Regions from separate parts of the Paenibacillus sophorae genome, predicted to be linked through region 3. Evidence: predicted binding sites of a transcription regulator. Region 3 holds the regulator's gene; each other region holds the start of a gene.
What was found. The regulator LexA, encoded in region 3, represses DNA repair genes until DNA is damaged. The targets are predictions, from matches to a motif close to CGAACATATGTTCG.
Positions count from the first base shown of each region.

Region 1: the regulator LexA is predicted to act here: its motif matches at 3,667-3,680, upstream of KP014_RS15210 (YhjD family protein).
Region 2: the regulator LexA is predicted to act here: its motif matches at 3,127-3,140, upstream of KP014_RS25005 (SPL family radical SAM protein).

Region 1 covers NZ_CP076607.1:3,233,158-3,240,897, forward strand. Annotated here, with positions in the region: gene KP014_RS15185 (Na+/H+ antiporter) at 1-31, shown strand, start outside; gene KP014_RS15190 (GNAT family N-acetyltransferase) at 34-549, shown strand; gene KP014_RS15195 (threonine/serine exporter family protein) at 689-1,111, opposite strand; gene KP014_RS15200 (threonine/serine exporter family protein) at 1,135-1,896, opposite strand; gene KP014_RS15205 (DNA polymerase IV) at 1,981-3,249, opposite strand; gene KP014_RS15210 (YhjD family protein) at 3,246-3,644, opposite strand; gene KP014_RS15215 (response regulator) at 3,765-5,396, opposite strand; gene KP014_RS15220 (sensor histidine kinase) at 5,399-7,237, opposite strand; gene KP014_RS15225 (ABC transporter substrate-binding protein) at 7,422-7,740, shown strand, end outside.
Region 2 covers NZ_CP076607.1:5,153,489-5,161,228, reverse strand. Annotated here, with positions in the region: gene KP014_RS25020 (precorrin-2 dehydrogenase/sirohydrochlorin ferrochelatase family protein) at 1-422, shown strand, start outside; gene hemC (hydroxymethylbilane synthase) at 427-1,389, shown strand; gene cobA (uroporphyrinogen-III C-methyltransferase) at 1,399-2,946, shown strand; gene KP014_RS25005 (SPL family radical SAM protein) at 3,158-4,147, shown strand; gene KP014_RS25000 (aldo/keto reductase) at 4,365-5,351, shown strand; gene hemB (porphobilinogen synthase) at 5,784-6,785, shown strand; gene hemL (glutamate-1-semialdehyde 2,1-aminomutase) at 6,817-7,740, shown strand, end outside.
Region 3 covers NZ_CP076607.1:4,055,278-4,063,017, forward strand. Annotated here, with positions in the region: gene KP014_RS19100 (FixH family protein) at 1-183, opposite strand, end outside; gene KP014_RS19105 (HAD family hydrolase) at 416-1,201, opposite strand; gene KP014_RS19110 (hypothetical protein) at 1,246-1,770, opposite strand; gene KP014_RS19115 (DUF896 domain-containing protein) at 1,825-2,034, opposite strand; gene yneA (cell division suppressor protein YneA) at 2,269-2,685, opposite strand; gene lexA (transcriptional repressor LexA) at 2,862-3,488, shown strand; gene KP014_RS19130 (L,D-transpeptidase) at 3,645-3,983, shown strand; gene KP014_RS19135 (spore coat protein) at 4,047-4,613, opposite strand; gene KP014_RS19140 (DUF3231 family protein) at 4,775-5,293, opposite strand; gene glnA (type I glutamate--ammonia ligase) at 5,689-7,017, opposite strand; gene KP014_RS19150 (MerR family transcriptional regulator) at 7,048-7,458, opposite strand; gene KP014_RS19155 (methionine gamma-lyase family protein) at 7,564-7,740, opposite strand, start outside.

The sequences.
Region 1 (7,740 bases), 820 kb from region 3:
TGAACTGGAAATGTCGATTTGGGAGGATTAGAGATGAACCGCGAAGAGCTGTCTTTCGTTGAGATCGGAGAGGAGCATCTGGCCGAAGCGACGGATATTTATAATTATTATGTGCTGAACACCACCGTGTCGTTTCACACCGACCGGCTGACGGTACAGGATATGAAACGGAACATGCTGACCGGCGATCCCCGTTTTAAATCCTACGCAGTTATGCTGGAAGGAGAGATGCAGGGATATGTATTAATTACCAGGCACAAGAACAAGCAGGCTTATGACGTGACCGGTGAAATCAGCGTGTATCTGAAGCCGGAATGTACAGGCAAAAGATTGGGAGGGCCAACATTGGTCTTTATCGAGCGGACAGCCGCCGAACACGGTTTTCATACGCTGGTGGCCACTGTATGTTCGGAGAATAACCCCAGCCGTTCCTTTTTTGAGAGCAGCGGTTATGAGCAGAGCGCCTACTATAAGGAAATTGGCCGTAAATTCGGCCGCTGGCTTGACATCGTCGTTTATCAAAAAAGAGTCGAGGGCGTAACCGCCTGAAATTTACGGAAGCGCCTGTCCACAACAGTAAGGCCGTCTTTCCCTGGATTCTGATCCAGGAAAAGACGGCCTTGTTGTTTCAGAGCGGACGCCATCAGCAAGGGGCTCCTCTGCTCGCGCTTGGCTTTCCGCGAGAGCTCTAGCTCTTGCTGCGGCGGAACATCTGCCCAAGCACCTCGCTGAGCACAAGTCCCGTGGCGATGGCTCCCGAGAGCAGAAAAGCCTGAACGGCGGCCTGCAGCGCGGTCGTATAATCGTCTTCGACGAACCTGCGCATGGCATCATAGGCGAGGCCGCCCGGAACAAGCGGAATAATGCCGCCTACGCTGAAGATGATGACCGGCATTTTGAAAGACCTGGCAAAAATTTGGCTGACCACCCCAACGACGACCGTGGCGAAGAAGGTGGCCACGACGGATTTCCAGTGGGGATCGAGCAGCAGGTATACCATCCAGCCCAGCATTCCGGAAATTCCGCATTGAAGCAGCGTACGTCTGGGAGTATTAAACAGGATGCAGAACATGGCGGAGGCGATAAAGCTCGTAATAAGCTGCAGAATCATGATAGTTCTCCTCTTAAGTAGGGCTATGAAACGAAGGACAGCACAAGTCCGATCCCGGTTCCGATGGCAAAAGCGGTTAGGAATGCCTCGGCTCCCTTGGACAGTCCCGATATAAGATGCCCGGCCATCAAGTCTCTGACGGCGTTCGTAATCAGCAGTCCCGGAACGAGTGGCATGACGGAGCCGATGATAATCTTATCCGTTTCCGAGCCGATGCCGGCTTGAACGAACAGGAAGGACAGCAGCCCAATCAGAGCAGATGCTGTGAGTTCGGCAAAAAATTTAATCTGGACCAGCCTTTGCAAATAAACCACGGAGGCGTAGCCGAGCCCCGACACGAACAGTGCGGGCAGAGCGTCCCAGAAGCTTCCCTTGAATATGATGGTGAAGCAGCCGCCCGCCAGGGCCGCCGCCATAATCTGGAGCCAGACCGAATAGGCATGCGCCGCATCATCCACCAAGGCCAGCCGCTCGCGCGCCTGCGCCGATGTGATCTGCCGCTGGCTGAGGCAGCGCGAAATGTCGTTGACCTCCGCAACTTTTTGCAGATCGGTCGTACGCTCCTCGATGCGGAACAGCTTGGGCTGTTCCGTCCGGCTGGTCGTAAACATGATGACGGTCGGCGTTACGTAGCTGTGCGCCCCTGGAAATCCGAGAGCAGCGGCCATACGCGTCATCGTATCCTCCACGCGGTAAGTCTCCGCGCCGTTTTGGAGCATGATTTTTCCGGCCAGCAGGCATAAATCTATAATTTCATAGGTTGTCCCCGATTCGGCATTGTTCAAACCTTCTTAATCCTCCCCTTGAATGTTATATATTTGATTGTGCCTGCATCGGGCCAAAAGATCAAGCGCCAAAATATGAATCCGTTATTTGTAATGCCCGCCGATTTTTAGCGACCTGTCCTTTGCTTGCCCTGCATCGGTAAGTGATGAGGCTCTTATAATCGCGTCGCTGCCGTATCGATTTTTTATGCTGTCCGTAGCTTTATCCAGGGCTCTGAGCTTTACCTGATCCTCAAAGAGAGTGAGCTGATAATTCTGATCGTCTACGAGCTGGCTTAAGGTCACACCGACACGGCGCACAGGCATTTGATCCCAATATTTATAAAACAACATTCTTACTGTCTTAATTACGGTGTTGGTATGGTTTGTAGGGTCCTGCATCTTCATTTGACGCGAAAATCCGGTCGGTGATTCATAGGGGCTGCACATGCAACTGACGCTTACAACAGAGCCCATATATCCTTTACGGCGGCAGTCACGGCATACCTCCTCTGTGAGCTCCAGTAAAACTGTATCGACTTCCCATGACTCGGTATAATCTCTGGGTAAAGTCATCATATGGCCGACTGATTTTGGCGGAGTAACAAATGTTCCAGGTTTAACTGGACTATCATCCAGACCGTTCGCCGTCCGCCACATCACCTCTGCATGAATATCCGATTGCTTGCCAAAGCGGGCACGAAATTTATCTTTTAGACGGGGTAGAGGCGTTCTGGCAATATCTCCGATTGTATTTATTCCAAGACGAGTAAAATGTGCGGTCATACGCGAACCGACGCCGAACATTTTATGAACCGGCTGCGGCCACAGAAGGGTTTCGATTTCGGCTTGGGGCAAAGTAAAGATGCCACTTTCATTCTTCTTCGCCCAAATATCCGTTGCGATTTTAGCAAGGATTTTATTGGAGCTTATACCGATCCTCACCCGCACTCCTGTTTGACTCAGAACCTTTTGCTGAATGGTTTTGGCAATCGTTATAGGATCTCCGAAGATGGGCAGACTTGCCGTAATATCCAAAAACTGCTCATCAATACTAAATATTTCAACAAGATCCGTAAACTCCTCATAAATCTTCGTAATCATCAGGGACACATCAATATAATGCTGCATCCGGGGACGAATGACAACGAGATCGGGACATTTATGTAAAGCCTCTCCGAGACGCTCTGCCGTAGTGACTCCATATCCTTTTGCAATGGGGCAGGCCGCTAAAATGATTCCTGATCTGCGCTCAACAGAGCCTGCTACAGCAACGGGCTTATCCTTACATTCCGGGTGATCGGCTTTTTCAACGCTTGCATAGAAGCTTTGACAATCTGCCAGAAATATAATCCGTTCATGTTTCTCACTCAACCTAACCGCCTCCGCATATTCACCAGCATGGTCATTAGTTCTGCCTTAACCAAACTCCGCAGCATCGTGAAATGGTGGATATATCCGCGAACTTTATACTCGACACGAATACCCTGTGAATTCATTTCTGTGTTCAAAATTCGGATACCTTGTGTTCTCATTTTTCTCTTGGTATTCTGCAGCTCGGGATAAATCGCCTGTTCCATTTCTTTCAGGTACATAAGGACATGATTATAAATAATTTTATCCCTGTATTTCTTCAGCTCGTTCATATCTCTTGCCAGCATATCCAGCAAAATCGGCAGTAACGTGTACTCTTTAATGACTTGAAAATCTTCTTCTGTTTCAATTCTTGAATTCATATCCATAATCACACCACCATGAGGAGAACGCATATTCGTATTTTATATTATACACCGAACATCCGTTCGTTATGCAAGAGGGATTTTTTGGATGGATGAGTACCTAGCTCCGCAGCGGCGGGTTACGGTGGGCGATATCCGCGGCAGTCTGGATTAAAGGGCAGGCCATTCCGCAGCGCTCAAATGCTTCTCCTGATATTCGCCCGGAGGCATATGATGAAATTGTTTAAATACATGCGAAAAGTGCTTTACGCTCACGTAACCGACCTTCTCCGAGACATCGTATACTTTCACGGGAGGGTTTGCCTTCAGCAGCTTTGCGGCCTGCTCCATCCGGACCCGGGTCAGAAATTTGATATATGATTCCTGCATCGTTTTGTGAAAGATACTGCTTAAATAGCCCGGAGAGATCCCCATCTTTTCGGCGAGCAGGGCAAGGCTTAAAGGCTCCGCATAATGGGAGTAGATATAAGTTCTGACCCGGCTGACGATGTCCTGTTCATTTTCGTGTACAGGCTCCTCTTTGCCGCCTTTGGTCAGGCGATGAAATATTTCCTGAAACAGCCCGAGCACGGCTTGGATGGATAGCTCGGACGGATTCCGATGCATCTGCTGGAGATGGTGATAGGCGCTTTCCAGAAATCCGCCCTGGCGTTCCAAAGGCCCGTTCGCAAGCTGCCTTAGCAGATAGAGCCCGAACTTCATGACATGAACGGAGCTAATATGCGGCAGACTTTCAAAAAAACGCTTCACCGCCATTAAAAAAGCTGCCTCATTCCGATCCGGGATGGCAAATTGCAACGAGCTTAACGTTTGCTCGAGAATGGCAAGACGCTGAAGCTGAACGTCCTCATTCCACCCATTGAACAGGGAAGGTTCTTCCATGAACAAGCGATGATTAAGGGTCTCGGTCGCTTTGGCATGGGAGTATTGCAGATGAAACAGCTCGGATTCAAAGGTTCCGAGGGCGCCGGAGACGGTAATTCCGGTATTGGCAAGCATCGCGGAAGAGACCTTCCCATAGAGCGAACGGCATTTATGCTCAATATCGTTCTTGTCTTCACCCGTTACCAGCACGCAGGTGTGCTGATCTTCGTCCAGGAAGACAAATCCCGAGCCGCTTGCTTCGGACAGCTCGCCCGTCATCTGATTGAGAATAAAGCGAAAGACGGAAATGTCGCCATAGGGTATCCCTTTTTGGGCTAGCCGGTCTTCATCCAGATCCAGCACCATAATCAGACCTTCGGTTTCAATCAGCTGCACTTTCAGGCGGAAGACCAGGGGATACAGGGCCTTGATCTCCACGCTGTCGTCGCTCACCAGGGACTTCAGGAATTGTCTGACGACCTGCGTCTGGCTCTCCTTGGAGACCTTTCCCATAGCCAAAGCGGCAAGCTCTTCATGAAATTTGCGGTCCAGCTGAGCGGTAACCTTCGCCAGGGCTTCGGCCAATTCATCATGGACTACGGGCTTCAGCAAATAATTCTGTACCCCGAAGCGGAGAGCATCCCGGGCCAGCGAGAATTCATCAAAGCCGGACAGAATCAGGATAATGGGCGGATTCTCTGATTGGGACAGCCGTCTGCACAGCTCCAGTCCGTCAACGACAGGCATTTTAATATCGGTAATGACCAGATGGACCCGCACATCCTGAAGCATATCCCAGGCTTCCTGTCCGTCCATGGCTTCCCCCGCAACCTCCCAATCCGGATGATTGGAGGCGATATGCAATCTCAAATATTCGCGTACGAGCGGTTCATCATCCACAAGCAGCACTTTATACATTCTCATCGCTCCTTCCCAAATCCGGTATCCGGCAAAAGAACAGATACGGCGGTTCCCTGTCCCTGCACGCTGTCCACCTTAATTCCATAACCGAAACCGTATTTTAATTTAATCCGTTTATTCACGTTAAGCAGGCCGATGCCGGTTCCTGTCCGGGCGCCGTCTGAGTCCGGATCTCCGGCAGACTGATTGTCCGAAGGGGCCTGCTCCAGCTTGCCGCGAAGCTCCAGCAGCGTTTCCGGGCTCATGCCTTGCCCGCTGTCCCGGATCGTGAACAGAACCTCGCCGCGCGCGGTCTTTTCGCCGGAAATAAGGATGCTGGTCTGTTCGCGTTTGGCTTCGCAGCCGTGAATCACCGCATTCTCGACGATTGGCTGAAACAGCAGGGCGGGAATGGGCATGTCGTACAAAGCGGGATCGACCCTCAGTTCATACTCCAGTCTGCCTTCGTAGCGGCTGCTTTGGATGCTTAAATAAGCTTTCAGGAGATCCAGTTCCTTTTGCAGCGGGATGTCTTTATCCATTTGGGTCATGCTGCGGAGCATGCTGCTTAATTTATGGAGATGGTCGATGGCCTTGTCCTGCTTGCCTGTCTGCATCTGCATCGATATCATATTCAGCGTGTTGAACAGAAAGTGGGGCCGGATCTGATTGTACAGCGCCTGTACCTGGGCTTCTTTCTGAAGCAGCTCCGTTTCGTATACCTGCTTCACGAGCTGCGTATTTTCCCCCAGCATTTCACGTACTCTGGACACCAGACCGTTAAAGGAGGTGCCAAGATATCCGATTTCATCATTCCGGTGCGCGGGAAACGAGACCTGCAAATTGCCCTGCTCCACCTCTCTCATTAATTTCACGATATGCAGCAGAGGAGCCAAAAAACGGCGGACAAAGAAATACATCAGGATAAAAGCGAGCAGCGAGCAGGCCAATGCGATGAAGAAGCCGAAATTTCTCGTTTCCGTGGCTTTTTGATTCAATTCCTTGATGGAACTGACGGCCACAATCGTCCAGTTGGAGCGCGGGAGCTGCGTTGAATTGAGCAGGTAGGAGGTGCCGCCCTGGTTGATCGTCATGGTCGGTTTGCCGCTTGCTTTGACTTGATTGAACAAGGATACGGCGTTCAACCGATCCGTACTCCGGTAAATCACGTTGCGGTTATTGTCCAGAATAAACAAGCCCCCGCCTGAGCCCATGTCCACTTTGCTGCAAATGACCGCAATGCCGTTATAGTTGGCGTCCACCTTGATGGCCCCGAGTATTTTCTCCGTATCGCGCGTGCTCCGAAGCTGCTTCACGATGGAAAAAACCTTGGGACCGCCATTTTTCACCATCTGCTGCGTATGCGTGGGCACAAAGATGGAATCCTGCGTATTCATCGCCTGTTTGTACCAATCGAATTCCTGAAACCGGCTGTCGTAGTCCACGCTGATGGGCATGCGCCCGACCGTATACATTTCATCCGTCAAAATAAAGACCCGATTGATATCTTTTCGTGGATAAATCATCATCTCTTCGAGATAATTATCAATGAAACGGCGCTTTTTCAGTTGGGCTAGATGGGAATCATGCACATCTTCCTCCAGCGTCTGCATCACGCCATCGTTCATATAGGGCGACAGGGTAAGGCGGAACAGATCGTCGAGGTAGGTATCGATATTATAGGAGACCTGGGCGATGATTTGCTGCACCTGCTCGGAGGATTGTTGTTTAAAGTCCATCGTGTATTTGGAATAGGACAGAATGGAAGCAAGAAAGACCGAACCCAGAATGAACAATACGGAGAAAAAGAGCAGCTTTTTTTTAATACTCCAGTAGCGGTAGCGTTTCCATTTGTACATATCTCACTCCCCCCAACATCAGTGTATCGGTTTATTGTATGCGCTTCAATTCGTTTTTCGGGGATCTGCAAAAATCGCACCCTTGTGTAAAAAAGCGGTGTTTTGCTGCCGCGCATTCCCCCTTATGATGAGACTGTAACAAGGAACACAATCAGGGGCCAGACAACAAAAGGGAGGATTCAATATGAGAAGAAAGAAACTTGGTTTGCTGCTCAGCGGCGTGATGATGCTCGGCTTACTGGCAGGATGCGGTGGAAAAAGCGCGGATTCACCGAACCCAAGCAGCAGTGCCGGCACGGCCCAGGAAACGGGTCCCAAAGAAACGGTGAAGCTGAAGTTTTTTACCGGAAAAGTGGAGACGGTCGATTTGATGAACAACCTGATCCAGAAATTTAACTTAGAAAATCCGGGAATCGAAGTGGAGCAGGAATATCAGAAGGACGCAAGCAATGTGATTAAAGTAAAATTCGCTTCCGGCGATATTCCCGACATCACCACGGTTG
Region 2 (7,740 bases), 1.1 Mb from region 3:
TTGTCTATGCGGCAACCGATGATCCGGCGGTTAACGGGGAAGTGGCGCGCGAAGCGGACAGTCTGGGAGTGCCGGTCAATGTAGGTAGCCATGCGGAGGCTGGAAGCTTCATCACGCCGGGCGTGCTGCGCCGGGGCCGTCTGACGGTGGCGGTATCGACTTCGGGCGCGGGTCCCGGCATCGCCGCGAGAATCACGAAGCTGCTGGAAGAAACGCTTGGTGATGAGTACGAGGACTATCTGGATTTTTTATATAAAATGCGTCAGGAAATCAAACGGCGGGAACGGTCGCCGGAGGTTCGAAAGCGTCTGCTGAAGAGGCTCGGGACATTAAATGTGCTGGACGAAATCAGGGAAGGCGCCTTTACGGCATGGGATTCGGAACAAATCGAGACCTGGATCGCACAACATCGGGAGGAATAAAAGAATGCGAACGATTATTGTAGGCAGCAGACAAAGCGCGCTGGCATTGACACAGACTGGCCAGGTCATTGACGATTTGAAGCGGCTCTGCGCGGAGCATGGGTTCCCTTTTACATTCGAGGTGAAAAAAATCGTCACCAAAGGCGACCGCATCCTTGATGTTACGCTGTCCAAGGTGGGAGGCAAAGGGCTGTTCGTCAAGGAAATCGAGCAGGCTATGCTGGAACGGGAGATCGACATGGCTGTGCACAGCATGAAGGATATGCCCTCCGAGCTGCCAGCAGGTCTGGTTAACGGCGCGGTTCCCCGGCGTGTCGATCCGAGAGACTGCCTAATTACCCGCAGCGGCTTGGGGCTAGCCGATCTTCCTTCGGGAGCGCGGGTAGGCACAAGCAGTCTGCGCCGTTCCAGCCAGCTGGCGGCGCTGCGGCCGGATCTCGTAATCGAACCGGTGCGCGGCAACATCGACTCCAGGCTGCGGAAGCTTGCGAGCGGCGAGTACGATGCGATTTTGCTGGCGGCGGCTGGCCTGACCCGTATGGGCTGGCAGGACCGTGTGACGGCTTACCTGCGGCCCGAGGAATGTCTGCCCGCTGTAGGGCAGGGAGCGCTGGGTATCGAATGCCGTGAAGAGGATAGCGAGCTGCGGCGGCTGCTTTCATTGTATAATGATGAAGAGACTGCGCTCACGGTCGCTGCAGAACGCCGCTTTCTCGGCGTACTGAACGGCGGCTGCCAGGTGCCGATTGGCGCTTTTGCCACACTTGAGAGCATCGGAGAGGATAGCGCGGAGAAGGCGGCGGGCAGCCGAAGCATCACGCTTACCGGTATGGTCGGAACGCCGGACGGAGCCGTGATATTAAAAGAGAGCTGCACTGGCACCGATCCGGTTCAGGTGGGCGAAGAGGCGGCGAGACGGTTGATCGCCAAGGGAGCGGAGATGATTTTGGCACAGGTAAGGGGTTGAGGAGAGAGAATGGCAGGCAAAGTGTATTTGGTGGGCGCGGGTCCCGGGGATGCCAAGCTCATCACGATTAAAGGCATGGAGTGTATCAAAAAAGCGGATGTGCTGGTCTACGACCGGCTGGCAAGTCCCAGGCTGCTGAAATGGATGCCATCCGGCGGAGAGAAAATTTATGTGGGCAAGCTTCCGGACCGGCACACAATGAAGCAGGAGGAAATTAATCAGCTGCTCGTCGATCTGGCGCTTCAGGGCAAGACGGTGGTGAGATTAAAAGGTGGCGATCCGACTATCTTTGGCCGGGTGGGCGAGGAAGCGGAGCTGCTGCGCAGAAACGGCATTTCCTACGAGATCGTACCGGGCATCACGTCAGCGATCAGCGTGCCGGCATATGCGGGCATCCCGGTTACCCACCGCGATTACGCTTCTTCCCTGTCGATTATTACCGGACACGAAAGTCCGGACAAGCTGGATCGCTCGATTCATTGGGATAAAGTGACGAATGCTACGGGCACGCTTGTCTTTTTGATGGGAGTCGCCAAAATCGGCTATATCAGCGGAAATCTGATCAAGCACGGCCGTTCGCCGGAGACGCCAGTGGCGCTGGTGCGTTGGGGGACGCGCGCGGAGCAGGAGACGCTGATTGGCACGCTCGCCGATATTGAAGAGAAAGTGAAGGCGGCGAATTTCGGGTCGCCGGCTGTTATCGTCGTCGGGGATGTCGTGAAGCAGCGGGAGGAGCTGAAATGGGCCGAGGAGCTGCCGCTGTTCGGCAAGCGGATCGTTGTTACCCGGGCGCGCAGCCAGGCCAGTGAACTCGTGGACCGGATTGAGGAACTGGGCGGTGAGCCTTACGAATTCCCGGTTATCGAGACGGTAATGCCGGAGAGTGCGGAGAAAAGAGAGGAGATTGCCTCGGCGCTGGCGAAGCTTCCGGAATATGACTGGGTGTTTTTCACGAGCGTAAACGGAGTGGAGTTCTTCTTCCGCCATCTGGCGGAGCTAAAAGCGGATATTCGCGGTTTGTCCCGCGCCCGTATCGCCGCCGTCGGTTCCGCGACTGCCGAAGCGCTCGCCCAGCGCGGCCTTGTGGCGGAAGTACTGCCGGCAAGGTTCCAGGCGGAAGGATTGATCGAAGCTTACGGCGACCGGCTGCTGACGGGACAGAAGGCGCTGCTGCCGCGCGGCGATCTGGCAAGGGACTGGCTTCCGCAGAAGCTGACTGAGCTTGGGCTTGCGGTCACGGAGATCGATACGTACGAGACGATCGTTACCGGCGAGGATGACGAGGAGCTCATGAAGCTGCTGGAGGAAGGACGGATACATGCCGTTACCTTTACCAGTTCCTCCACCGTGCGCAATTTCCTCGATATCCTGAAAAGGATGGGACTAACGGACCCGCTGCCTCTGCTGGAGAAGGTCAAGATGGCCTGCATCGGTCCGCTCACGCAGCAGACGGCAGTGGAAGCCGGGCTGATTCCCGGATTGCTGGCGGAGGAGGCCACAATCGACTCGCTGGTGCATGAGCTGTGCCGCTGGAATGAACAAACAAAGAACCGGTAAAAGGGGATGCCGGGAGTGGCAATAGCGTCCAATCCGGTCATGTAAAATCAAGAAAATGAACAATCCCTGTTTAGAACAGTCCGGCCCATAGCGAGCGCCGGGCTGTTTGACGTTGATACCGGCCTGTGCTTGTTTGTCTTGACTTCCTTGTATTAAATCCTTCGGATGTGTTATTATATAGGAACAAATGTTCTTATGTGGAGGGTTGAGAATGCCGAAGACATACGAACCGGTAACATCGAAGACGGGAATGACGCGTGTGAAAGAGGAACGGATGCCTTTCGGCTGGTCGGTCAATCCGTACCGGGGGTGCGCACATGGCTGCAGCTTCTGTTTTGCCAGAGGGTTTCAGGGATTCATCGATAAAAAGGCGGATGACGAGTTCCAGAATCATATCATGCTCAAGACGAACGCGGCGGAAGCGCTGGAGGCGCAACTTTCAGGTCTGGCCCGCAAATTCAAGTACGATCTTGAAGCGATGAGAAACGAAGTGGGCGAGGTCATGATCGGAACCGCGACCGATCCTTATCAGCCGATAGAGAGCAGAACGAAGCTGACCCGAAAATGTCTGCTGGTGCTGGCCAAGTACGGTATCCGGACCTCGGTGACCACCCGGTCCCCTCTGATCCTGCGAGACTTGGATCTGCTTGAGAAGATGTATTCCTTGTCGGTTAATATCAGCATCAATACACTGAATGACGGGCTTGCGCGCAGGCTGGAACCTGGATCGCCGCTGCCGTCCAAGAGGCTGGATACGGTTCAAAAGCTCGCGGAACGGGGAATCAGAATGGGCGTATTTATTGCGCCGATTCTTCCGTTTCTGACCGATGAGCCGGGCGAGCTCGAAGCGCTGTTCGCCGCGGCGGCGGACCTGGGAGCGGCATCGGTCATGACTTCGCTGCTGCGTCTTTCCCCGGATGTGAAAGGCTGGTATTTCCGCACGCTCAGGGAACAGTTCCCGAATACGCTGGAGCCGTACCGGAGACTGTATGCGGACGGGGGTTATGCTGAAGCGGGATACCGCGAGAATATGTCCCGGCTTCTGGACGAGCTGCACCGTAAATACGCTCCAAGGTTGCGGTCTGTGTCTGAAAAGACTGGATCACGGGGCGGTTATCTGACCGGGGAAGAACCGGGGCGGTCCGGATTGGCCGAAATCGCCGGGGAGCCGCTGGCTGAGCAGCTGTCCTTTCCGTTTTGAATGGCAGGAGCGGATCGGTGACCCGGCAGGACTTCGCATCGGGAACGGATCGACTGAACCCCGCATCGGAGACGGGCTTGGCAATTGGCTCAACCCCGAATCGGAGACGGGTGTGGCAATCGCCCATAAGTGGTAAAGATGTTTTTACTCGCAGGCTGCGGTAAAATTAAAGGGCTAGATAACGCTTGGACATTAATTATAGAGATGAGGGATTGGCATGAAGAAACGCAAATTGGGCAAATCCGGTCTTGAGGTTTCCGCTCTCGGTCTCGGATGTATGGGCATGTCCGAATTCTACGGCAGCCTCGACGAAGATGAATCCATCCGCACGATTCACCGGGCGATTGAGATGGGCCTTACATTCCTTGATACGGCGGATATGTATGGAGTCGGCAGAAATGAGGAACTGGTCGGTCGGGCGATTAAGGGACGACGGGACGACGTTATTCTGGCCACGAAATTCGGCAATGTCCGCGCGGCTGACGGAACGCCGCTCGGAATAAACGGCCGGCCCGAGTATGTGAAGCAAGCTTGTGACGCCAGCCTGCAGCGTCTTGGTGTCGATCATATCGATCTCTATTATCAGCACCGGGTTGATCCCAATACTCCGATTGAAGAAACGGTCGGCGCGATGGCCGATCTTGTCCAAGCCGGCAAGGTTCGGTTTCTCGGCTTGTCCGAGGCGTCGCCCCGGACGATAGCCAAAGCGCACGCCGTTCATCCGATCGCCGCGCTGCAGACGGAATATTCGCTGTGGAGCCGGGAGGTAGAGGATGAGATTCTTCCGCTCTGCCGGGAACTCGGCATCGGCTTTGTGGCGTACAGTCCGCTCGGAAGAGGATTTTTGACCGGTCAGATCAAATCTTTCGACGACCTGGAAGAGAGCGACTACCGGAGATTCTCTCCGAGATTCCAAGGAGACAACTTCCGCAAGAACCTTGATCTGGTCGAACGTATCCATGAGATCGCCAAGGAAAAAGGCTGTTCGTCCTCTCAACTGGCGCTGTCCTGGCTGCTAAGCCGCGGAGACGACATCGTGCCGATTCCCGGGACCAAGCGGAGATCCTACCTGGAAGAGAACGCCGGTGCGCTTGATGTAACACTTAGCAAGGAAGAGCTGAGCCGGATCGACGAAGCTGCACCCCTAGGGGTGGCAGCCGGATACCGGTATCCTGAAGCTTCAATGAAAGTCATCGATAAATAACGCCGCATTCATCGAATTAATATAAGAATCACAGCTGTTCGTGTGATATACTTAACAAAGACATTGCCAATAATATGCATGAAACGGTGAATGGACAGGCTCATTTGCGCGGTCCTTCGGATAGGATGCCGCCTTGGCGAACCCAACCCTAGCCGGCTGTTGCCTTTTGGGAGCGCCAAGGCGCTGCCTGCGAGGGAGGCGGCCTGCCGGGGTTTCTTGCTGTTTTAAGGGAGTGAATCCTGCTGTACTGGGCCTCGGTAAGGACGGTACGCACCCCTTGATGCCATTTCTTCCGCGTGCAGCGGATGGCCGCAGGGAATTTGCTTACAATAAGTGCAGGAGCGGCTCATTTTAAACTTGGCCGGCAGTTCTTACAATAAGAGCCGTGCCCGCAGCTTTGGATTTATATTTTTCATTTTGGGAGGAAGTTGAATGGCCTTTCCGATTGTGCGGCATCGCCGCTTGCGCGCTTCCGCCGGTATTCGCGGAATGGTGCGCGAGACGGTGCTGAATCCGCTGGATTTAATACAGCCGATATTTGTTACATATGGAACCGGAATTAAAAGAGAGATCGCTTCTATGCCGGGCGTCTACCATTTCTCGCTTGACACGCTGAAGGAGGAGGTGGATGAAATTGTCTCCCTCGGCATCCCAGCGGTTCTGCTGTTCGGCATCCCCGAGACGAAGGACGCCGTCGGCTCTTCAGGCTTTGACGAGAACGGAATCGTGCAGGAGGCGACGCGCCTGATTAAAGAGTGGTATCCCGAACTGCTTGTTGTCGCCGATACCTGCCTGTGCGAGTTCACGGACCACGGCCACTGCGGCATGGTGCATACCCATACCGTGGACGGCATCGTACACGGCGATGTGATGAATGACGCTTCGCTTGAGCTGCTCACCCGTACGGCGGTGTCGCAGGCCAAGGCCGGAGCGGACATCATCGCGCCGTCGAACATGATGGACGGATTCGTGCAGGCGATCCGCGCCGGGCTGGATGAAGCCGGGTTCGAGCATGTGCCGATCATGTCCTATTCGGTTAAATACGCTTCCGCTTTCTACGGACCGTTCCGGGAGGCGGCGGATTCGGCGCCGCAGTTCGGCGACCGGAAGACCTACCAGATGGACCCGGCGAATGTGCGCGAAGCGATCCGCGAAGCGGAGAGCGACGTGCTGGAAGGCGCCGACATGCTGATGGTGAAGCCCGCGCTCGCTTATATGGACGTTATCCGCGTCATCCGCGAGCAGTTTGATCTTCCGCTCGTCGCCTACAATGTCAGCGGCGAATACTCGATGGTCAAGGCGGCTGCGCAGCAGGGCTGGATCAACGAGAAAGCGATTGTACTGGAGCTTCTGACAGGACTGAAGCGTGCAGGGGCCGATACCATCATAACGTACCACTCGAAGGACGCGGTCCGCTGGCTGCGCGGAGAATAGAGGGCAGTTTCCAAGACAGGAGGAATTAGGAGTGGGTAAGGAAAATATCACCCGGAGAGAGGAAGCTTCCCGGGCAGCCTTTGAAGAGGCGAAGCATTACATTCCCGGCGGGGTGAACAGCCCGGTTCGGGCGTTCAGGTCGGTCGGCTTGACCCCGGTGTATGTGGAACGCGGGGAAGGCTCCCGGATCTATGATATCGACGGCAACAGCTTTATCGATTATGTCTGCTCCTGGGGACCGCTCATTATGGGTCACGCCCATCCGGAAGTGGTCAAAGCGCTGCAGGAAACGGCGGTCAGAGGAACGAGCTTTGGTGCGCCCACGCTGCTCGAGACGGAAATGGCCAAGACGGTTGTGGAGCGCGTCGAGTCCGTGGACATTGTCCGAATGGTCAACTCCGGCACGGAAGCGACCATGAGTGCGATTCGTCTGGCCCGAGGATATACGGGGAAGAATAAAATCCTGAAATTTGAAGGCTCCTATCACGGTCATGGCGACAGCCTGCTGATCAAGGCCGGCTCCGGCGTCGCGACGCTTGGGCTGCCGGATAGTCCGGGAGTGCCGGAAGGCATAGCCTCGAACACGATTGCGGTGCCGTACAACAGCCTGGAGTCGGTTAAGCTGGCCTTCGAGCGTTACGGCAACGATATCGCGGCTGTCATTGTCGAGCCGATTGCCGGGAATATGGGCGTTGTTCCGCCTGCTCCCGGATTTCTGGAAGGCTTACGCACGGTGACCGAGGATTATGGTGCTTTGCTTGTGTTTGACGAGGTGATGACCGGCTTCCGAGTGAACCGGGGCTGCGCGCAGGGTCTGTTCGGCATCCGGCCGGACCTGACCTGCTTCGGCAAGGTGATTGGCGGCGGACTTCCCGTCGGCGCTTATGGCGGACGCCGGGAGATTATGGAACAAATCGCGCCTACCGGCCCGATCTACCAGGCGGGCACGCTCAGC
Region 3 (7,740 bases):
AAAGGTGATTTCTTGATTAACCGTCGCCGCTGGCGGACTCCACGAGAGCTCGACCTTGATCGGCTCCATTGACATCTTTGACATATTCATACCGGAATGATTGTTTTTCCCAGAAGAACAGCCTGTGAGTGCTCCGGCAATTAACAGGAACAATAGAACCCATTTTGCGAATGGTCTCAGCATATGCAGCCCTCCCGGATAGCCTCTGAGTCGTACGGTTTGTTGATTACATCTTACGTTATTCTTACGTTAAGTCTGCCTCTCTTATTATACATGGAATGACCGTCTTTGGTAGCCAATGATACGCCGTTTTCTATAGAAATGAGATATTTGTCACACATTCGGTTTAATATTCCATATAAAAGACCGATACCCTGTCATGCAGGATACCGGTCACGAAAAGAATGATATAAGGTTAGAGACTTTGAACCAAAGGAAGCAGCTCCGACAAATGCTTGATTTCATAATGAGGGGTAATTTCCGGGTCGGATGGTTTGCCGGTGCGATTGATCCATACCGTAGTAAGTCCTGCAGCCAAACCGCCGCGAATGTCAGTCGTAAGCTTGTCTCCGACCATAATTCCCTGCTCTGGTGCAATATCCAGGCGCTTCAGCGCATGCTCAAAAATCGCCACGTCCGGCTTGCCCTTCCCAAATGTCCCGGAAATGACAATATGATCAAAGAAAGGAATCAGCTCAGGTACGCCATCCAGCTTCTCCTGCTGTAGGGCCGGACAGCCGTTGGTCAGCAGCAGCAGCTTTACCTGCCCGCGAAGCGCAGCCAGAACTTCCAGCGTCTCTTCATACATGTAAGGACGGCTGCGGCGTTCCGAGGCAAAGCGCGCAGCAAGTGTCTCCGCCAGGCTCTCATCGTCTATTCCCACAGCCGCAAGTCCGCGGCGCCAGGATTCCTTCCGGTAATTTGGAGCAAGCTCCTCCAGCTTCCGGAACTGCTCTTGCTCTCCGGCTGTAAAATTCGCCCACAGCGCTTCAAACGGGTTAATTCCGATCATCTGCGTAAAAGGAAAGGTCTCGTAAGACTCATAGAGAATTCTCGCCTCCCGTCTGACCGCAGCTTCCAATTCCTTCGGGTCCACGGCTTCGCCCGCCGCTTTGCAGGCGTATTCAAAAGCTTCCTCAATGCTTCGCTCATCCCATAGAAGAGTATCATCCAAATCAAACAGTACGGCGGCTATCGGCATTCCTTTACTCCCTCTCTATAATAAACTTGCAATTGCTGTTCAATCTATTCGCGCTCCACCGGAATATGGTTTATCTGACCAAAACGTTCCATCCGCTCGCCCATAACAGCCGTGTCGTAGCGGTTAATCAACCGGGAGAAAATCCAATGCCCCCGTTTAGCTTTGGGCTTAATGCTAATGGAGCGGCGGGATATGATAATTTTCTCAATGTCCGTTGCTTCCAGGAACCTTTGGCGGTTAAATTTGAAAGTGGATACCCGTGCGCGTTCAACTTTCAAATAAGGACGACGGAAAAAGATCATTGCCGCCAGTGCAAAATAAAGCACGACGCCAACCCAATTCATTACCAGGCTGTTTTGATTCGCAGAAGATGTATCGAACTGGCCGATGATCCAATAAAGAGCCCCCAGTGCCGCAAGCAGTACAGGGAAAACAATATTGCGTCCCTTGTAGACGTCGGTTTGGCCGGCCTTGGATGAAGAATTGATGGAATCCTTACCCTCTTTTTTTCTTCTCTTGTTGATCTGCTGCGTGTTGCGTTGAACCATTCTTTCCCAAGAACGGGCCATTTCATTTCCCCCTAGTCTTCCTGAAATATCTATGAAAAGACGGCTTCGGCTTGATTAATGAAGGTTTCTGTTGCCGTCTCGTTCATTTCCTTTGTCATCCACAATTTCAATCGACTCCAATTGAGCGCGGAAATTGCGGCGTACATTGCCAAGGTATATCTCCCGAAGCTTGGCGCGTTCAGCCAATTCCTCTTCATTAAGTCCGACGCTCTTTTGCTTGCGCGCCAGCTCATTAATGCGATTAACCAGTTCATCTATGTTCATGATCTTTCCTCCTAATTAGTGCATGATTATTGTTCATATCGGCGTTAGCTGTAAGTTAACGGAACCGGTAGAACAGCTCTAAATTCATTCTAACTTTGCCATGAGAAAAAGAGCTTGTCAAGGCGACTCCCCTGAAAGCTCATTTGTACTGCAATAGACCTGACATCCTTCTATACTGTTATTTCAGCACTTTGCTATATTTGCTTCAAAGCACTAAAGGATTTATTCAAATGCTCATTTGTATATGGGAATTGACAATATATCTCCAGCCTGAATATCGGAACCGTTCAAATTATTATGTCGTTTAATAGCATCAACATATACGATAGTTTTCATATCGGAAGATTTATTCTTAAGAGCTATACTCCAAAGTGTATCGCCGGGCTCCACTACAATCCGCTTCTCCTGCTGCAGCGAAGATGCCGAACTGGCAAACACCTGGCTTACCACGGTAAATCCTGAAATAATTAGAAGGAGCACAATCATCAGCTTAAAAACTGCTTGCTGTTTCAATACGATACGGGCTTTCTTGATGAGCGCTTTAGTGTTAATTACAGATGGGTTCATATGGTCAGAAACAGAACTCCGGCACGCCGAGGCTGCCCCCGGTGTCTCATTATAAATGCTGTGGTATGTACTATATTTCAACATCTATCATCAACCTCCAAACACTTGTTCTTACTTGTAAAATTAATATAGCACGAACATGTGTTTCGATCAAGAGGTTTTTCGAACGATTGTTCCCTTTTATTTTAGAACTTATGTTTGTGCGAACGGCAGTTCTATGTTATAATTTTCCCAAACATTACTAGATGGGGTGTATTCCAATGTCAAAGATTTCGAGTCGCCAGCTGGCGATCCTGGAATTTATACGTAACGAAGTTCGCAGCAAGGGGTATCCGCCTTCCGTCCGGGAAATTGGAGAAGCGGTCGGCCTGGCATCCAGTTCTACCGTACACGGGCATCTTGACCGACTGGAGAAGAAAGGGCTTATCCGCCGTGATCCCACGAAACCGCGTGCTATTGAACTGCTGGGTCAGGAAGACTCCGAAAATGTCCATCAGTTCGTACAGACCGTTGCCCGAGTGCCGGTTGTTGGCAAGGTGACTGCGGGTGTACCTATCACAGCTACAGAGAATATTGAAGATTATTTCCCCCTTCCCACCCATTACGTTGGAGATAACAAGGTCTTCATGCTTTCCGTTATGGGCGACAGCATGATCGAAGCCGGCATCATGAACGGAGATTACGTCATAGTCCGCCAGCAGCAGACCGCCGATAACGGTGATATCGTGGTCGCTATGACGGAAGACGATGAAGCCACCGTCAAGACCTTCTATAAGGAGCGCGATCATATTCGCCTGCAGCCTGAAAATCCGGCCTATGAGCCGCTCCGGCTTAACCGAGTGAGTATTTTGGGTAAGGTAATTGGATTGTTCCGAGACATCCATTAATAGCTGTGCACATTTGAAAGGCGGCCCCGCTTACCGGGTCCGCCCTTTTTACGTATATTACTGCATAGCTTATTGCGCATCACTTCGATATTCAGCGAAATTCGAACGGCATATGCACTCCCTGCATATTTTATACCGTAAAGGAGTGCTGATCATATGCCTAATTATCGGATCATTGTCGATTTATCCCAGCGCATGCTGTATCTTCTGGATAACGATAAAGTCGTTCGGGGCTTCCCCGTAGGGATCGGAAAAATGCTGACCCAGACACCCGAGGGCGAATATACTATCGTTAATAAGCAGGCAAATCCAGGCGGACCATTCGGTGCATTCTGGATGGGACTTTCCAAGCCCCATTACGGCATTCATGGAACCAATAATCCCGCGTCTATCGGTCATCAGGTTTCGCACGGATGCATCCGGATGCATAATGCCGCCGTTCTCGAGCTGGCCCGGATCGTCCCGCTTCATACGAGGGTTACCATCCGGCAATAATTTTTAATAGAACTGCTGATACGGCGGTTCTATTATGGATGAAAAATGGACATCCTCTTGGTATTAATTATACAATTTGCCCGGCTGTTGCTCCGGAACGGATTGATAAATCTGCTGCATGGCATTTATCGCTTCGTTGGAAGCCATAATTACGGGATACTCTCCCTTACGGGCCATGTACTGCCATACTTCAAATGCCTGATGAGAACACATCCGGAAGGCATCCTCCAGAAAAGTGCGCAGCTGAGGCGTGGAGCATTCAAATGCGGAATAGGCATACTCGCGTCCGGCGCGCTTTAAGGTTAGCAAATATGAAGTTGCAATTGCGCGGTCATCCAACTGTTGAAGCTGAACTTTGGGCTCGAGCGGCGGGTACTGGCTTGTAGACATGGAGATTCCGGTGCTCATCTGAAGGGCAGGAACATTCAGTGTATCCTGCGAGAATGACTGGTTCGCAAATTCCACCTTCATATTGTAATCCTGCACATGGACCGCGTAATGACGGGCGATCATATCTTTGAGTTCAGGGTCTTTCGCCTGACTCAGAAACAACGCCATATTCTGAATTGAGTTCGTACAGCTAAGCAGAAGTTCATTTAATTCGTGGGCTTCATGTGAGCCTAATGGCATAAAAAACATCTCCTTTTTCAGGGTAGATAAATTTACTTTTGAATGGACAGATCGAGGGCTTTCTACCCGTAACGTTAGAGGCAGTCGTCATCAAATCAACAGGCAATGAAACTAGTGTACTTCAATAAAAAGATGGGATTCTGGAACGGGAATATTCATTTTTAAGCTTTAACCAGCTCAGGCCGCTTCACTTGCAGAGGGGGAGGAATAAGCCAACCCTTTTCCTTGTTCATTTTTAAAATTCGAGCACCCAGGGCCGCTTTGGTGAGATGGTATTTGGCGAATAAAGCGCCAATATCTTCTCTGATGCTTTGTCCCATTATTTGACTGCAAGCGACTAATCCGGCTGCATTATCTGCAGCAATTTTTGCGGCAATTTCAGGATCTGTAAATCTTGCACCGACAGGAATATCCTCGAGTTTAGTGTGAGATCTTTCAGGCATAACCGGGCCGGTAGCAATTCCGTTATCCAAAAGCAATTTATCACATTCGCTAATTTCCAGCTCTGCCTGATCGATAAGATCGCCCAGTATTTTCTTTAAGTCTTTATCTCCGGCGTGATTTAAATATGCCCGATAAAAAGATACTGTACCCTTCGCTACCATAGAACTCTGCCATACACTATAAATCTCACCATAATGCATGGGTTCATCCTTTGAGTTACCACTTAAAATTCCCATTAAGAATCCTCCCTTTTCTTTAATATCATACCTTCGTTATTATGCTCGGTAATTCAAAAATAAATGTAATGCAGCTTTTGGATCTTAATTCTTCTAATTTAAACGGAAATAGTAATTGTTTCATCTGAAAGCCAGGGGTGATAAAGAAGGCAGCATTTGCTATGTAGAGGGGGCAAAGCCATAAAGAAACAGGCAAGGGAGATTTTCTGGTGTGCGGAAGGAAATGCTCTTGAGGCCATCTGTTACTACGAACTGTTGAGGTTATTTGAGAAGTTGAGGTTATTTGAGAACTAATGGAATCATAGGGATCAACATTTTCTGCAACGAACAGGAAATCAACATTTCCATAAAATCGAAAAAGCCCCCGGCGCTTACAGCGCTAAGGGCTTCGTGTGTTAGTACAGCGTGATGTATTGGTTTCTTTCCCAGTCATGAACCTGTGTGCGATAGATATCCCACTCGATTTCCTTCAGTTCATAGAAATGGGCCAGAGCATGCTCCCCAAGAGCGTCAGTGATTACGGGATTGCGGATCAGTTCACCTAACGCTTCCTTAAGATCCGCTGGCAGACTCGGGATGCCTTCCTCGATCCGCTCTTCTTCAGACATAATGTAGATGTTGCGGTCAATAGGAGCAGGAAGGTCAAGCTGCCGCTTGATGCCATCCAGACCTGCTTTCAGCATAACCGCCAACGCGAGGTAAGGATTGGCTGCCGGGTCCGGGTTCCGGACTTCAATGCGCGTGCTGAGTCCTCTGGAAGCCGGAATACGGATCATCGGGCTGCGGTTGCTAGCCGACCAGGCAACATAGCAAGGGGCTTCATATCCTGGAACCAGGCGCTTGTACGAGTTCACCGTAGGGTTCGTGATTGCGGCAAGCGCACGCGCATGCTTCAGCAGGCCTGCCATATAGCTGCGCGCAGTATCGCTGAGACCAAGCTCATCTTTTTCTTCGTAGAAGGTGTTCTCGCTGCCTTTAAACAGCGATTGGTGGCAGTGCATACCCGAGCCGTTCATACCGAACATAGGCTTAGGCATAAATGTGGCATGCAGCCCATGCTGGCGGGCTACCGTCTTCACTACCAGCTTGAACGTCTGGATCTGGTCGGCTGCCTTGATCGCATCAGCATACTTAAAGTCGATTTCATGCTGGCCATACGCGACCTCATGGTGTGAAGCTTCGATTTCGAAGCCCATCTCTTCCAGTGTTAATACGATTTCGCGACGGCAGTTCTCTCCGAGGTCCATCGGAGCAAGGTCGAAATAGCCGCCTTGATCGTTAAGTTCCATTGTCGGATTACCCTTCTCATCGGTCTGGAACAGGAAAAATTCAGGTTCCGGTCCAACGTTCATGGAAGTAAAGCCCATTTCTTTCGCTTCTTTAAGACAGCGTTTCAAAATACCGCGCGGATCACCGGCAAACGGAGTTCCGTCTGGCATATAGACATCACAAATAAGACGCGCAACGCGGTCTTCGGCCACCCATGGAAAGATTACCCAAGTGTCGAGATCGGGATATAAATACATATCGGATTCTTCGATGCGGACATAGCCTTCGATGGAAGAGCCATCAAACATCATTTTGTTCTCCAGAGCCTTCTCCAGTTGGCTGACGGGAATTTCCACATTCTTAACCGTACCGAGCAGATCGGTAAACTGGAGACGAATGAACCGGACATTCTCTTCCTTGGCAATGCGCAAAATATCTTCTTTAGAAAAGCTCACTATACCCTCTCCCTTTCGCGCTTCTGTATATTATTTATTGAAAAACCGGGATAACTCCCCTTGAATGAGAGATACTTGTCCCGGCCTTTTTCCGGAAACCAACTCCTGCTTGAGCAGCCTGTGGAGCTGGGAATCGGACAGCTCGCGCCGCCGGACCTCCGTATCGGGGGTAATGACGGTAGCTTCTTCGGATTCCTTGGAGACCGGGTTCATAACCTGCTTGATACCGGCAATATTAACCCCTTTTTCAATCAAAGCCTTGATTTCCAGCAAGCGCTCCACATCGTTAAAAGAGAATAATCGCTGGTTGCCCGAGGTACGCGCCGGAACAATCAGACTATGCTGTTCATAATAGCGGATTTGCCGTGCCGACAAATCGGTAAGTTTCATTACAATTCCAATAGGAAATAACGCCATATTTCTGCGGATTTCATCACCCATGACTCATCCAACCTTCCAATGATCTTTTTCTCATCTCATTGTACATTTCCGGCTATGACGTGTCAATGGTATGTAAGATATACTCACAACATTAATAATTTCTACCTACAGTAATTTGCGATCCCGCATACTCTGCAGCGCCATCAGCACACCGTATTTGACATGCGAATAGGTCAATCCTCCCTGCATATATCCGATGTATGGAGCTCGAATCGGAGCGTCTGCAGACAGCTCCAGGCTGCCTCCCTGAATGAAAGTTCCCGCCGCCATAATGACCGGATG